3 regions of the Micromonospora pisi genome follow, and region 2 is predicted to be linked to each of the others. Evidence: riboswitches for the same ligand, from Rfam matches in the RefSeq annotation. Region 2 holds a riboswitch; each other region holds the start of a gene.

Region 1 (4,714 bases), 1.5 Mb from region 2:
CGCGCGAACTGACGCAGGCCGGGGTCGATCGGCTGCACGAGGCCATGGCCGCCAGGGTTGACCGGGGCGAGTTGCCCGGCCTGGTGACGCTCCTGGCCAAGGGCGACGACGTACGGGTGGACACGATCGGCTTCACCGCCTTCCACGACGGTGGGCCGATGTGCCGGGACACCATCTTCCGGATCGCGTCGCTGACCAAACCGGTCCTCGCCGCCGCGACGATGATGTTGGTCGAGGACGGCCGGCTGGATCTGGACGAGCCGGTCGACCGGCTCCTGCCTGAGCTGGCCGACCGTCGGGTGCTCAAGCGGATCGACGGCCCGCTCGACGAGACCGTGCCGGCCGAGCGTCCGATCAAGGTCGAGGAACTGCTGACCTTCCGGATGGGGTTCGGCATGATCCTCGAACCGAGCTTCGATCCGCCGTTCCCGATCAACAAGGCGGTCCACGAACTGGACCTGGTGCTGGGGCAGCCGGATCCGCGTACGCCGCATGAGCCGGATGAGTGGATCAAGCGGTTCGCCAGCCTGCCGCTGATGTACCAGCCCGGTGAGCGCTGGCAGTACAACGTTGGCACGCTGGTGCTGGGTGTCCTGGTCGCGCGTGCCGCCGGCCAGCCGCTGGGGGATTTCCTGCGGGCCCGGGTCTTCGACCCGCTCGGCATGCGCGAGACCGGGTTCTGGCTGCCCGCCGAGTACACCCGTCGGCTGCCCAGCTACTACATGACCGACTTCCAGACCGGCAAGCTGGAACTGCGTACGGTCTCCACCCCGAGTGAGTGGGCGAGCCCGCCGGCCTTCCCCTCCGGCTCCGCTGGGCTGCTGTCGACCGCCGACGACTTCCTGACCTTTGCCCGGTTGCTGCTGAACAAGGGCGTGCACCAGGGTGAGCGACTGCTGTCGGCGGAGTCGGTGGAGCTGATGACGACCAACCACCTGACCCGGGAGCAGATCGCCGGCGGCGGGGTCCTGCTCGGCGGGCGCGGCTGGGGTCTGGGCATGGCGGTCGCGGTCGAGCCCGACGATGTCTCCCCGGTGCCGGGCCGGTACGGCTGGGACGGTGGTTACGGCACGTCCTGGTTCAACGACCCCCGGCAGGGGCTGATCGCCATCGCCCTGACCCAGACCACGGATTTCCTGTTCAACGGCGCGGCGGACGAGTTCGCCCGGCTCGCGATCGAGGCGTAGTCGGTCCGGTCCCCGCCTTACCCCAGTGACTTCAGATCCGGTGGCACGGGCGCGGCGAGCGGATAGTCCGGGTCACGACCGGCCCGTACCTCGATCGCCCAGCGCAGTTGGGCGCAGCCGTCCGGGGTGCAGCAGGCGCAGGTGCCGGGGGCATAGGAGGTGCCCCGGTCCTCGTGCTGGGCGATGGTCATCGCGGCCGCCTCCCAGATCCCGGCCCGGGTCAGCGGTTCGTCGACGCGGCTCATGGAGCTGACACCTGACGTGGCATGGCCAACACCTGGACCCTCCGTTCGGCGCGCGGGCGCGCGGTGACCGACTCGTAATGGCGACTAGGGATACAACCGACCAATTGGACCTTGCGGTCATCTGTCTTCGCCTGGTCGGCGTGGGCCATGGTCACGACAGTGTCAACGCACGCATCCGTGGATGGTTGTGGCAAGGCGCTGACCGGCCCGCTGGTACGGATGGCCCCGGGCGCCGACCAGAACGGTCGGAGCCCGGGGCCGGGGGGAGGGTGGGTCAGGCTGAGTAGCCCCGGGTGGCCATCCAGTTGGCCAGGTCGATGGTGGTCATCCAGTAGGAGCTGACCCCGTTGACGAACGCCGGGTCGGCGATCTGGACGGTCCGACCGTTGTCGCGGTAGCCGACCACGGTCAGGTAGTGGCCGCCGTCGTACGCGTGCCAGCCGCCTTCGGTGTCGGTCGCCGAGCCGACGATGTTCGCCACGACCGCGTACCCGTTGCTGATCGCGTGTACGACGTCAGCCTGGAGTTGGTCCATCTGGGCCGGGGACGGCGCGCCGGGGATGAAGGTGCTCCGGTAGAAGTCGGTCTTGGCGAGCTGGTTCAGGCCACGCGTGGTGTCGTCGGCCGAGTTGGTGCCGTTGCCGGTGGTGCCCAGGGCGGCAGCCACCTCGTCCTGGCTCGGTGACCGGTCGCGTGCGGTGAGGGCGATCCGGGTGGCTGCCGGCCCGCAGTACCAACCGTTGATCTGCGCCTCGTACTCGTAGTCGAGCACCTTCGACGCGGGCGGCGCCTTCTTGGCCGGCTTGGCCGGGGCCTTGGTGGTGGCGGGTGGGGTCGACGGCGGAGCGCTGGGCGCCGCCGAGGTGACGGTCGGCGCCGGCGCCTCCGGGGCGGGGGCCATCTCGCCGGCGGCCTGGCCGCCGATCTTCTCGGCGACGGCGACGGTCGACGGGTTCTCCGCCTGGACCGGTCCGTGGCCCTGGGTGAGCAGAATTCCGGTGGTGAGGCCCACCGCGAGGACCGCGGCGGAGACGACGCTGGCCCGGTACGGGCTGGCGGTCACGATGCGACGCAGTCGCAGTTGCTGACGATGCTTCATTGAATTTCCTCCGCAGATGTGCCGATCTGCGATCGGGGGCACATGTTTCGGGATGGCGTTATGTCTCTGCCGGGGCCAATCGCGTGACGAGTGCGCGCAAAGGGTCCGGCGGCAGTAGCCGCCAGCCCGGTGGGCCGGATCGGGGTGTGCTGATCCGCCACCACAGATGCGGTGGAATGCGTTACCGGATGACCGAGCACGACAAATGAATGCCGTACGTTTCCGTATCACCTACCGGTCACGCGCGTACTCGCGTCACCGACCGCGCGCGTTGCTCGCGTCGACGGTCGTACGCCTGCGCCCTAGTGATCCAGCGTGTTGGGCCGCGCCTCGGTGCGGGCGGACCAGGGCAGGTGTCGGGGGACGTGGCCGAGGGAGGGGCCACGGCAGATACTGCGCTGCACGGAGCATGTTCTCCTTCCGAGACCGCCTACCGGGTTAGCTGACGGATTCGGGCGGGAAGCTCGCCCTACCGCGAACCAAAGGTTCGCGGATTCACCCCATGACTACTGTGGGTCCCCGGCTCGTAACAATTACGACTCAGCGGGTCTGTTCCGGTGTCACCCGCGGTGACTATTGGCCGGACCAGACGGGCTGACGTTACTGGGCCGCATCTGCTCCTGCCAACCCCGCTTGGCCTGCAAAAACCGTGACCCATGCCGCTGTTGTGGTCGATCTGTGAGCACCGTTTCATGATCACGGAAAGTATTTGTTGCCCCGCTGAGCGGTTTGACTGGGGTGGCCGTGCCCCCTTGCCTACCGGAGGCAATGGATGTCGCATTTGCGAATGGGGTGGCCACGCTCGCCCATGCTCGACCTCGGCTGAATACTTCCTGGAAGCAATTCGGCCGAATTTCCCCGTGCTCTCGACCGACCGTGCCGCCCGGTCTCGTCCGATCGGGCCGGGCCGTCGAGCCAGTCAGGCCCTGTCCCGACCCAGCGCCGATCCGTTCCTCCGTGCCACCGGATGCCCGGCTGCCGGTCGCCGGGTCCGGGGCTATCGGGCGAACGGGGCCGGGCGGAGGATTCGCGACCGGGCCCGCGCGGCGTCGCGGACCGACAGGGTCACCGTGGCGTCGTCCGGGAATGACCGGGCTACGTACGGGACGGTCGACGGGAATGACGTCGGCAATTGGGCGCTGTCGTCACGGGTTCGGCGGATCGTGAATGGCCTCCCCGATTCTTCGTCCGACCATTCCCCAGGGCCAACGGATTCCGCTTCTCCAGCGGTCGGGTTCTGCTCCTGTCGAGCTGGTCGCGCGCCCGGTACGTCCGGTCGGGGGTATTTCGGCACCGGCAGCCGTAGGTCGGCCGGGACAGGGTAGAAAGACTCCGAGTCACCCGATCTCTGGAAGGACTTCCTGATGAGCCTCGACCGACCGATTCCGCCGGATCCGTACGACCTGCTGCCGCCGGTCCCGGCGTTCACCGTGACCAGCGACGACGTACGTGACGGCGAGCCGTTGGACGTGGAGTTCGCCCACCCCAGCGTCGGCGGCAACGACCAGTCGCCCCAGCTGACCTGGTCCGGATTCCCGGCGGAGACCCGCAGTTTCGTGGTCACCTGCTACGACCCCGACGCGCCCACCACCAGCGGGTTCTGGCACTGGGTCCTGGTCAACATCCCGGCGTCGGTCACCCAGTTGCCCCGGGGCGCGGGCATGGCCGGGACCGCCGAGGGCGGGGCGTTCGCGATACGCAACGACTACGGCACCCAGGCGTACGGTGGGGCCGCGCCGCCGGCCGGCGACCGTCCGCACCGTTACCTCTTCGCGGTACACGCCCTGGATGTGGAGAAGCTCGACCTCACGCCGGACGCCAGCCCGGCCTACGTCGGCTTCAACCTCACCTTCCACACCCTGGCCCGCGCCGTGATCCGGCCGACGTTCCAGGTCAAGGGCTGAGCGCGGAACAGTGAGTGAGCGGCCGACACCGGGGACGGGTACCTGCTGGCGTCGGTGTCGGCCGCTGCGCTCCGGTCAGCCCTCCGGCGTGCCGGGCACCCGGGCGACAGCGAAGACCGACTGCCCGAACGGCGGCCGGACCAACTGCTCGGCGGCCTTGGTCACCGGCAGCACCAGGCTGTCGTAGACCTTGACCATCGGTCCTTCCTTCGGCATCAGCCGGAACACGTTGGTGGCCATGTAGTAGCCGATCAGACCGAGCGCGTTCGCGTAGTGCAA
Region 2 (4,714 bases):
TGCCTCCCCGCCGTCCGCCGGTCCGGTGGCGTCCTGCGTGACCGGTGACTGGCGGACCACCTCCGCCGCCGGACAGACCGGTGGAGCCCTGGCCAGCGCGAGCATCAGCGGCGGGGACGGAGTTCTGGTGAAGGTCGGCCCGACCGGTGCGACGACGGTGGACTTCGCCGGGATGCGTCCGGTGAGCTTCAACGCGCAGCTCGGCGATGCCAAGGTCGCCGGCCGGTTCAGCTACGCGGGGCAGGCCAACGGCACGGTGAGCACCGGGGGGACCGGCGGCACGGCCGGTGACTGGGCCCCGATCCCGCCGCTGCAATGGGGCGACACCCGGGTCACCGTCGAGCTGACCGAACCGGCGCCGGCAAAGCTCTTCGACAACGTCCGGATCGCCGAGTACGTCGGCGACGGCGCCACCCGCAGCGCCGACGTGGTCGACATCCAGCCACTGCTCGGTGCCGGGCGTTACCAGTGCGGCGGGAACACGCTGACCCTGACCCCGAAGGATGCTGGCGGCCTGACCTGGGTGCTCAACCGCGCCTGACCGGTGGCCCCGGCTGTCCAGGCCGGTTGGGCCAGACCCGTGAGACAGAACCTAGACGTCGTGCGAGGCGGTGTCGGTCGGGCAGTCGGCCGACTCCGCGTCGCACGGCTCGGCCTTCACCGGCGGGCAGACGTCCTTGTGGAACCCGGCGCGCACCTTGTCGGAAATCTCGGCGAGTACGTCCAGCTGCTCGGGGGTGAGCACGTCGATCACCCAGCGACGGACGTTCGCGACGTGTTTGGGCGCCGCCGAGATGATGGCCTCCCGGCCGGCTTCGGTGATCCGGATGAACGCGCCCCGGGGGTCGGTCAGGCAGGGCTCCCGCTCGACCAGCCCACGCCGGGCCATCCGCCCCAGGTGGTGGGTGAGTCGGGTCTTCTCCCACTCCAGGTGCGCCCGAAGCTGGAAAATCCGCAGCCGGCCCTCGGGCGCTTCGCTGAGGTGCACCAGGACGGCGTAGTCGGTCTCGGAGAGGCCGGCATCGGCGAGGAGTTGGCGGCCGAGCCGGTTGTGCAACTCCATCTGCATGGTGATGAACGAACGCCAGGCGCGCTGCTCCCGCTCGTCGAGCCATCGTTCCCCGGTCGTTGCCACCTGACCATGATACTGGCCAGGCTGACGTGTCATCCTGGCTTGTCGGGCGGGGGAGAAACCGGGCGGGGGAATCAGCCCGGCCGTCACGTAAGTCCGGTACTCACCTTCCGGTGGCGCCCGCCAGGGTGTCCCAGGTGCACCCATCGTCGCTGATCACTGGGCTGTCCGTGACCACCGTCACCGGTGAACGGCTCAGGCCCCCGTCCCCAGCTTCGTGGCTGGGCGGGGGCCTGGTGCCGTGGGTCGACCGGGCGTCGGATCAGAGCATGGACATGTGTACGTGGTCGGTGTGGTCACTCTCACCGCTGTACGACTGCCAGCCGGTCGCCGGGAACCAGATCTGCCTGTACCAGATCACGTAGAGGATGCCGAGGCGATCCGCGTTGCGGACCAGGAACGCGGTCAGGTTGTTGCCGTACAACCTCTGCGCGTTGGTGCTCGCGGGGGCGAAGCCGCTCTTCAGCAGCGACCAGTCGCAGGCCCGGCCCTTGGGGTGCTCGAACGGCCCCCCGTTGCGGTGACAGCCGACGAAGAGGTTGAAGCCGGCCTTCTTCACCTCGTTGTACGCGTGCAGCGTGCGCGGGGTGATGCAGCCGCTGGTGGTCGGGTCGTTCTTGCTGCACGACTCCTTCGGCCAGCCACCGCTGGCCGTACGCGGTGCCGGTGCGGCCACCGCCGAGGTGGCACTGACCAGGCCGTTGGTCAGTTTTTTGCCGCCGACCAGGGCGAACGCCTTTTCGGCGTCCGACTTCTGTCGGGCGATCACGGCCTGCTGCTTCTCCTGCTCCTTGACCTCGGCATCGGCCAGGGCCTTGGCACGGTCGGCCAGTTCGCGAGCGGCGTTGAGTTCGTGCAGTTTCTGGTCGTTGACCGCGTTCATCTCGTCGAGCGCGACCGCCCGTTGGAGGAACGAGTCCGGTGACGCGCTGTTGAGCAGCACCGAGACCGCACCGAGCTTTCCGGTCCGGTAGGTGCGGGTGGCGATCTCGGTGACCTGTGGGGTCAACTCCTCGATCTGGGCCTCGGCCTTCTGGAGTTCGGCGGCGAGAACCCCCTGGCGCTTCTTTGACGCCTCGAGCGCGGCCTTGGCGTCGAGGAAGCGGCGGCCGGTCTGCTCCAGGACCTCGCTCAACAGCTGGCCGTCGGACTCGGCCGGCGCCGGTGGCGTGGCGGGCGCGGCCTGGGCCGCGGCGGAGAACGGCACCAGCAGGAGGGAAGCGGTGAGCAGAGCCAGGGCAGGGGTGAACCATCGGCGGAGGGGTGCCGTCATGCAGGATCCTTCCGTTGGTCGCCGACCGGGTTAGCTGACGGGTTCGGGATGGAAGTGATCCCTACCGCTTTCGCGGATTCACCCCGGGTACTCGGTTCCCCGGTTCGTCCATGGACGATTAGGCGACGGTCCCGCCGGCACCGGTTGGCGCCGATTGGCGTTGACCGCGAAGAATCCTACCGCGTGGATCGACATCTTGTGCACGCCCCGACCCGTACGAAAAGCGTTATGGGACAACGACTTTCGGTTATCATCCGCGTATTCGACAACGGCGTGTACCGCGGGTAATGGTGGTGCCGGGGATTGTCGTGTCAGCGGTTGCCGCCGCGTTTGCGGGACGGCTGCGTGTTTCGCGCCGACTGATTGGCGACCGCCTTTCGGGCCGCCGCCGCTCGTCGGGCGGCGGCGGAGGTGGCCGGACGACGGCGGTTCGCCGGGCCGGTGTTGATCCGGGCACCCCGTTTCGGTCGAACCACCAGGAAGACCATTGCCGCCACCGCGACCAGCAACAACACCGGCAGCAACCAGGTCATCACTCCACTGTCGCCGGTGGTGCCGCTGGCGTTCCCGGTGGGTGGCGGGGGCGGCGCGGTGGTGTGGGTGCTGGTGGTGCTGCCGGGATTCGCCGAGGACGGCGGCTCCGGGTTCTCGGCGGCGGCCACCAGCGCCGGATCGGCGGAGTTGGTTGGCGGGCTCCAGCCCTGCGGTGCGGCGGTCGGCGTACCGGAGTAGGTGAACTTGACCGTGCCGCGTACCGGTTCCCGGTCCGAGGCGACCGAGAGGTAGCTGGCGGTGTACTCACCCTTCTCCGGCCAGTGCGCCACCTGCACCAACGCGGCGTAGCCCGTGTGGTAGAGGCGCGGCTCCCACTTCCCGTTGACCAGGAACAGCTCGGTCACCGGGCGGTCGAGTCGTTTGTCCAGGCCGGGCCGCCAACCGGCGTCGACCCGTACGCCGCTCGGCGCGGTCACGGTGAAGTACGCGTTCGCCGCGGGCGCCTCGGTGAAGTAGAGCTCCAGCGCCTGCTTCGGTTGCGAGACAGTGGCGCCGGCCACCGGATCGGAGATCGCCAACTGTCCGTGCGCGGAGGCCGGCGACCCGGCCACGACGAGCGCGACCGCAGCGCCGAGAACGACGGCGAGCAGGCGGCATGCCGCGTGGACGGTAACCATCCGGGTCGATCGCATCGGCCCATCATGGTGGCTTCCGCTGTGCCCGGCAAGACGCTACAGTCGCTTCCCAACGTCTCGGGACCGGCCTGTCAGGGGAGATGTCGATGTTGCCCGCTATCGGCCGCCGCCGCGCGCTGGCCGCGCTGACCGGTGCGATCCTGCTCTCCGTCGCCGGTACCGGCTGCGGGTCGAGCGAGGCGCCGGCCGACCCGGGTTCTCCGGTCGAGGTGGCCATCACCATCACCGGCGGGCGGTCCCAGCCGCAGCCGGGTCGGGTGGACGCGAAGAAGAACCAGCAGGTCAGGATCACCGTCACCAGCGATGTCGCGGACCGGGTGCATGTGCACGGGTACGAGGTCGGCGCGGACCTGATGGCCGGGCAGCCGGCCACGGTCGAGTTCGTGGCCGACATGGACGGTCTGTTCGAGGTCGAGACGCACCAGACCGGTCTGCTGCTGTTCCAGCTCCTGGTCCGATGAGCGATCCCGCCCCGGTCCGATGAGCGATCCCGCCCTCGGTACGTTTCCCGAGCTGCTCGCGCACGGGGTCGGCGGCCGGCAGGATCTGCCTATTCCGTTCGGCTTCGCGGTGACCGGAGCCGCGCTCGCCCTGGTCATCTCGTTTGTCGTGCTCGGGGCGTTCTGGCGGGAGCCGAGGCTGGGTGACCCGGAGGCGGGCCGGCCGCTGCCCGAGCGGGTCGGCCGGGTGGTCGACTCGGCCGGGTGGCGGTGGGGGCTGCGCCTGCTGGGCCTGGTGGTCGTCGGCTACTTCGGCATCGGGCTCTTCCTCGGTCCCGACCTGGACCGGAATCCGACCGCGGGCGCGTTCTACGTCCTGTTCTGGGTCGGGCTGGTTCCGTTGTCGCTGCTCTTCGGGCCGGTCTGGCCGGCGCTGAACCCGCTGCGTACGGGCTTTCTGCTGGTGGCGGCGGTGCTGCGCCGCGATCCGCGCCGGGGACTGCTGCCGTTGCCGGCGCGACTCGGCTACTGGCCGGCCGCGCTGGGACTGCTCGCCTTCGTCTGGCTCGAACTCGTCGCGCCGGACCGGGCCACGGTGCCGGTCATCCGGACCTGGCTGGTCGCGTACGCGATCGTGGTGCTGGTCGGCGCGGTCGTGTTCGGGGTCGACTTCCTCGAC
Region 3 (4,714 bases), 730 kb from region 2:
GCTCGGGGTGGGTGACCGGTTCGCGCTGGGCCTGCCCGGCGTACCGGACCCGGCCGGGGCGCTGACCGTGGTGGCGCTCTACGACGACGCCCCGACCGGCGGCGGTGCCCTGGTCGCGTGGGACCAGTTCAGCGCCGCGTACGGCCCCGGGGCGCCGAACCAGCTCCTGCTCGACCTGGCCCCCGGTGTCGGTACGGCGGCCGGCCGGCAGGCCCTGGACCGGGTGCTCCGGACCTACCCGGTGGTACGGGTGAGCAGCGTCGCCGACCAGGCGAACGCGCTGTCGGCGACCCTGGACGAGCTGCTCGGCATCTTCGCCGCGCTGCTCGGCATGTCGGTGCTGATCGCACTCTTCGGGATCAGCAACACGCTCTCCCTGTCGGTCTTCGAACGGACACGTGAGTCCGCGACGCTGCGGGCACTGGGGCTCTCCCGGCGGCAACTCGGCCGGATGCTGCTCGCCGAGGCGGGGCTGATCGCGCTGGTCGGGGCGCTGGCCGGGATCGTCCTCGGGGTCGGCGTCGGCTGGACCGCCGCACTCGGACTGATCAACAGTTACGGGCACGGGCTGCCGGTCGTACCGGTGGGTCAGCTCGCCCTCTGCGTGGCTCTGGCCGGCGGCGCGGCGCTCCTGGCCGGGCTGCTGCCCGCCCGGCGGGCGACCCGGGCGCCGATCGTGGCGGCGATGAGCGTGGAGGGCTGAACCCCGCCCCCGGCGGCCCGAATCAATCGCACACATTGGGATGTCGGCATATGTTGGGTCGCGCGGGTACCGGCGGCGGAGGGTGTGTGCGTGGGCGCGGGTCATGACCACGGCGCGCAGACGATGCGCGCGGGCGAGCGGCACCGGGGACGGCTCTGGTCCGCCCTCGGACTGCTCGTCGTCTTCACCGTGGTCGAGGCGGTCACGGCGCTCGCCACCGGCTCGCTCGCGCTCCTGTCCGACGCCGGTCACATGTTCACCGACGTACTCGGGATCGGGATGGCGCTCGCCGCGATCACCGCGACCCGGCGGGCCACCGACGACCCCCAGCGGACCTTCGGCCTCTACCGGCTGGAGGTGCTGGCCGCCCTGGCCAACGCGGTGCTGCTCTTCGGTGTCGCGATCTACGTGCTGGTCGAGGCGGCGCTGCGGTTCGGTGCCGCGCGTCCGCCGACCGTGCTGGCCGGGCCGATGCTGGTGGTGGCGATCCTCGGGCTGCTGGCCAACCTGGTCGCCTTCGGGCTGTTGCGGGCCGGCGCGCGGGAGAGCATCAACCTGCGCGGCGCCTACCTGGAGGCGCTCGGGGACCTGCTCGGCTCGGCCGGCGTGATCGTCGCCGCCCTGGTGATCGCGAACACCGGCTGGTGGTGGGCCGATCCGCTGGTCGCGGTGGCGATCGGCCTGTTCATCCTGCCCCGGACCGGACGGCTGGCGCGGGCCGCGGTCCGGATTCTGGTGCAGGCCGCACCGGAGCACCTGGACGTGCCGACGGTGGCCGCCCGACTCTGTGCCGTACCCGGTGTCGCCAACGTGCACGACCTGCACGTCTGGACGCTGACCTCGGGCATGGAGGTCGCCTCGGCCCACCTGACGCTCTCCCCCGGCGCCGAGGTCGGCGCGGTGCTCGCCGCGGCGCGCGGGGCGTTGCACGACGACTTCGACATCGCGCACGCCACTCTCCAGGTCGAGCCCGGCAGCGCGAGCGAGAGCTGCGGCCCCGCCGATTGGTAGGCCCAGCTGATTGGTAGGCCCCGCTACCCGAATACGGTCCTTACCTGACTCGGAAACGCGACCACTCTTCGCTTACCTGGTCCTTAAATTTTGTCCCCCGACCGGGTGAACTTTTCTAGTTATATCCGACATATCACTTCGAGTGGCGCCGCCTGTCGGCCGCGCCAACACTGTCCGTACTGGACCAGGCCGGTAGGCTCGGCTCCGGTCTCCGCCGGGCGGCGCCCTCCGGCGCCTGCGGTGACCGTCGCCTAATCGCACGTGCGAGCCGGGGAACCATCGCGTCATTGGGGTGCATCCGCGTCAGCGGTAGGGATCTTCCGTCCCGAACCCGTCAGCTAACCCGGTCGGCGGCTGACGGAAGGACGTGCAGCAAATGCCAGACCTGGCGCCCGTACGACCACGACCACGTGCCGCACGGTTCGCGACCCTGACGGCGATCGCGATCACCCTCACCGTGCTGGCCACCCCCCTCACCCCCACCAGCGCACTGGCCGCGAACGGCCCCCTCGCCGCCGCCCCGGGAACGCTCGCCGCCGCCCCGGGCGACACCGACGACGAGGGCGGCACCGCCAGCCTCCGCGAACAGCTCGACGTCGCGGCCAAGGGCTATCTCGACGCCCAGGCGGCCCTGGACAACTCCACCAAACGGCAACAGCAGCTCGCCACCCACCTGGGCACCCTGGAGGCCGAACTGGTCACCCGTACCCAGACCGTCGCCGAACTCGCCGGCATGGCGTACCGCACCGGCCGACTGGGGCCGCTGACGGCGCTGCTCAACAGCGACTCGCCCGACGGTTTCCTGGACCGGGCCTCGTCGCTCGGCACGGTGGCCGCCAACGAGGACCGCCAGCTCCGGAACCTGATCGAGGTCCGCGACCAGGAACAGCGGGCCAAGGCGGCGATCGAGAACGAGATCCGGGAACAACGCAAGCAGCTCGACATCATGGCCAAGCGCAAGCAACAGGCCGAACGCGCGCTCGCCCAGGCGGGCAGCGGCGGCGCCAGCGCCGGCGTCACCGCCAGCACCACCTCCGCCACGGCCAAGCCGGCGCCGCGCAACGCCGACGGCTCCTGGCCGAAGGAGTCGTGCAGCGTGAACGACCCGACCACCACCGGCTGCATCACCCCGCGCACCCTCAACGCGATGAACCAGGCCAAGGCGGCCGGCTTCACCCGCTTCGTCTCCTGCTTCCGCAGCGGCGGCTCGGGCGAACACCCCAAGGGACGGGCCTGCGACTTCGCTGCGGAGACGGGCGGCTTCGGCGGGGTCGCCACCGGCGGCGACAAGACGTACGGCAACAACCTGGCGGCGTACTTCGTCAAGAACGCCAGCCGCCTCGGAGTGCTGTACGTGATCTGGTTCAAGCAGATCTGGCTACCCGGCAGTGGCTGGAAGGCGTACAACGGCGGCGGTGACCCCTCCAGCGACCACACCAACCACGTCCACCTCTCCGTGAACTGACCCCCGCCCGCTTCCCTCGTCGATCTAGGGCAGATCCGCGTGAGTGGATCGTCATCGACGACGATCTGCCCTAGATCGACGAGGCGGGGGGTTAGTGTTGGGCGTTCCAGAAGCCGATGAGGGTGGCGGTCCACCAGCCGAGTTGGGAAACGGTGGCCGCTACGGCGGCGGGGAGCAGGCGGGACCAGGGCACCGGTCCGTCGCCCACGGCCGCGAGTCGGTCACTGACCCGGCCGAGGAACAGCCCGTTGATGCCGACCACGAGCACGGCGACCAGCTTGATCTGGACCAGCGCCGACGAGGTGTCCGGGCGCAGGGCCGCACCGCTGACCACCAAACCGACCAGGCCCAACCAGATGAGCAGGTGCGTGCCCCGCGCCGTGGTCAGCACGGTCCCGATCCGCTCCCGGCGCAGCAGCCAGCGCAGGCTGAACCAGTCCACCGTGAGCACCGCCCCGAAGCCCACGACCAGACAGGTCAGGTGACAGAAGAGCGCGACCATCCGCCATCCCGGGCCGAGCGTGAGGTGGGGTGCGGCGAAGACGACGGCCACCCAGCCGACGCTCATCGCGAGGACCGCCCCGGCGAGCACGTTGCGGCCGGCGGGTCGGCGGTGGCCGCCGCGCCAGCCGGCGGCCGGTGCGGGGGACGATCCGCCCACCGAGGAGACCACGGACCGCTCGCGGACCGGGGCGGACATCAAACCGGCAGACCGGTCGCGGACCGAGGCCGGTGCCGGGGTGGCCCCGGGATCCGTCGAGGGCGAGGTCCGTTGCACCGGAACGCTGGGCTGGAGCGGGTCGCCCGACGTCGTGCCTCCCGTCCGGTCGGCAGCGATCGATGACCACGGGCGGTTGACCGGACCCGCCGTCCGCTCGGACGGGGCCGACACGGCCGGCCAGTAGCGTTCGGTGGGAACCTCCACGGGGACACGGTCGGCACGGGTCCGCCGGCCGGTCGCGGGGTCGGCGGAACCACCGGGGTACGGAGCACCGGAGTGGTGACGGCCGGTGGTCTGGAGGTCAGACATCCGAGTCCACGGGTCCCGTACCCAGCATGGTGACTCCTCCGGTCGTCTCGGCGCCGCTCCGCTGCGGAGCGGACCAGCGGCCCCTCCTCATGAGGAGACTTCCCGGACGCCGGCAGGTAACAGAAACCCGGCGTGATCTTGTCTACGTCGGCCCGGTCGGCTCGCCGTACGGCCCCGGCACTCCGGTCGCGCCGACGCGCGACCATTGATCCGATAACACTTTCTCGGCCGGTTTATTTGGCAACTTTGGACGACTCGGAATGACCGACGGGAATGCCAGGTAAACGATTGCCGAAGCGACGGAATAGCGCACCCGAAGGGGCTGCCCCGCGTGGGTGATCCCTCAACACGTGGCAGAGAGCGCTCTTTCGCTGGCGCACAGTAACCCGGTAGGCGAGGCTCCCCACCTCGCCTACCGGTGTCGTGAGAGCGCTCTCTCAAAGTTAGCCCTCCGGGCCGGGCACTGTCAACAGAGATCCCCCACCGAACCACCACTCCCGCAAAG

Evidence for each region. Region 2 has a riboswitch for cyclic di-AMP ahead of BDK92_RS12095 (coiled-coil domain-containing protein). Riboswitches for the same ligand answer to the same signal wherever they lie in the genome.
Region 1: linked by a shared signal. The riboswitch ahead of BDK92_RS18725 (C39 family peptidase) and the one ahead of BDK92_RS12095 (coiled-coil domain-containing protein) in region 2 are both predicted to bind cyclic di-AMP.
Region 3: linked by a shared signal. The riboswitch ahead of BDK92_RS08775 (coiled-coil domain-containing protein) and the one ahead of BDK92_RS12095 (coiled-coil domain-containing protein) in region 2 are both predicted to bind cyclic di-AMP.

Annotation. Positions count from the first base shown of each region.
Region 1 covers NZ_RBKT01000001.1:4,426,614-4,431,327, forward strand. The annotation lists gene BDK92_RS18715 (serine hydrolase domain-containing protein) at 1-1,187, shown strand, start outside; gene BDK92_RS18720 (hypothetical protein) at 1,205-1,432, opposite strand; gene BDK92_RS18725 (C39 family peptidase) at 1,707-2,531, opposite strand; cyclic di-AMP (ydaO/yuaA leader) riboswitch at 2,944-3,087, opposite strand; gene BDK92_RS18730 (YbhB/YbcL family Raf kinase inhibitor-like protein) at 3,896-4,435, shown strand; gene BDK92_RS18735 (class I SAM-dependent methyltransferase) at 4,511-4,714, opposite strand, start outside.
Region 2 covers NZ_RBKT01000001.1:2,944,171-2,948,884, reverse strand. The annotation lists gene BDK92_RS12105 (hypothetical protein) at 1-541, shown strand, start outside; gene BDK92_RS12100 (MarR family winged helix-turn-helix transcriptional regulator) at 593-1,135, opposite strand; gene BDK92_RS12095 (coiled-coil domain-containing protein) at 1,395-2,405, opposite strand; cyclic di-AMP (ydaO/yuaA leader) riboswitch at 2,409-2,540, opposite strand; gene BDK92_RS12090 (copper resistance CopC family protein) at 2,717-3,592, opposite strand; gene BDK92_RS12085 (hypothetical protein) at 3,682-4,056, shown strand; gene BDK92_RS12080 (hypothetical protein) at 4,076-4,714, shown strand, end outside.
Region 3 covers NZ_RBKT01000001.1:2,213,734-2,218,447, forward strand. The annotation lists gene BDK92_RS08765 (ABC transporter permease) at 1-703, shown strand, start outside; gene BDK92_RS08770 (cation diffusion facilitator family transporter) at 794-1,714, shown strand; cyclic di-AMP (ydaO/yuaA leader) riboswitch at 1,953-2,083, shown strand; gene BDK92_RS08775 (coiled-coil domain-containing protein) at 2,100-3,179, shown strand; gene BDK92_RS38350 (hypothetical protein) at 3,271-3,879, opposite strand.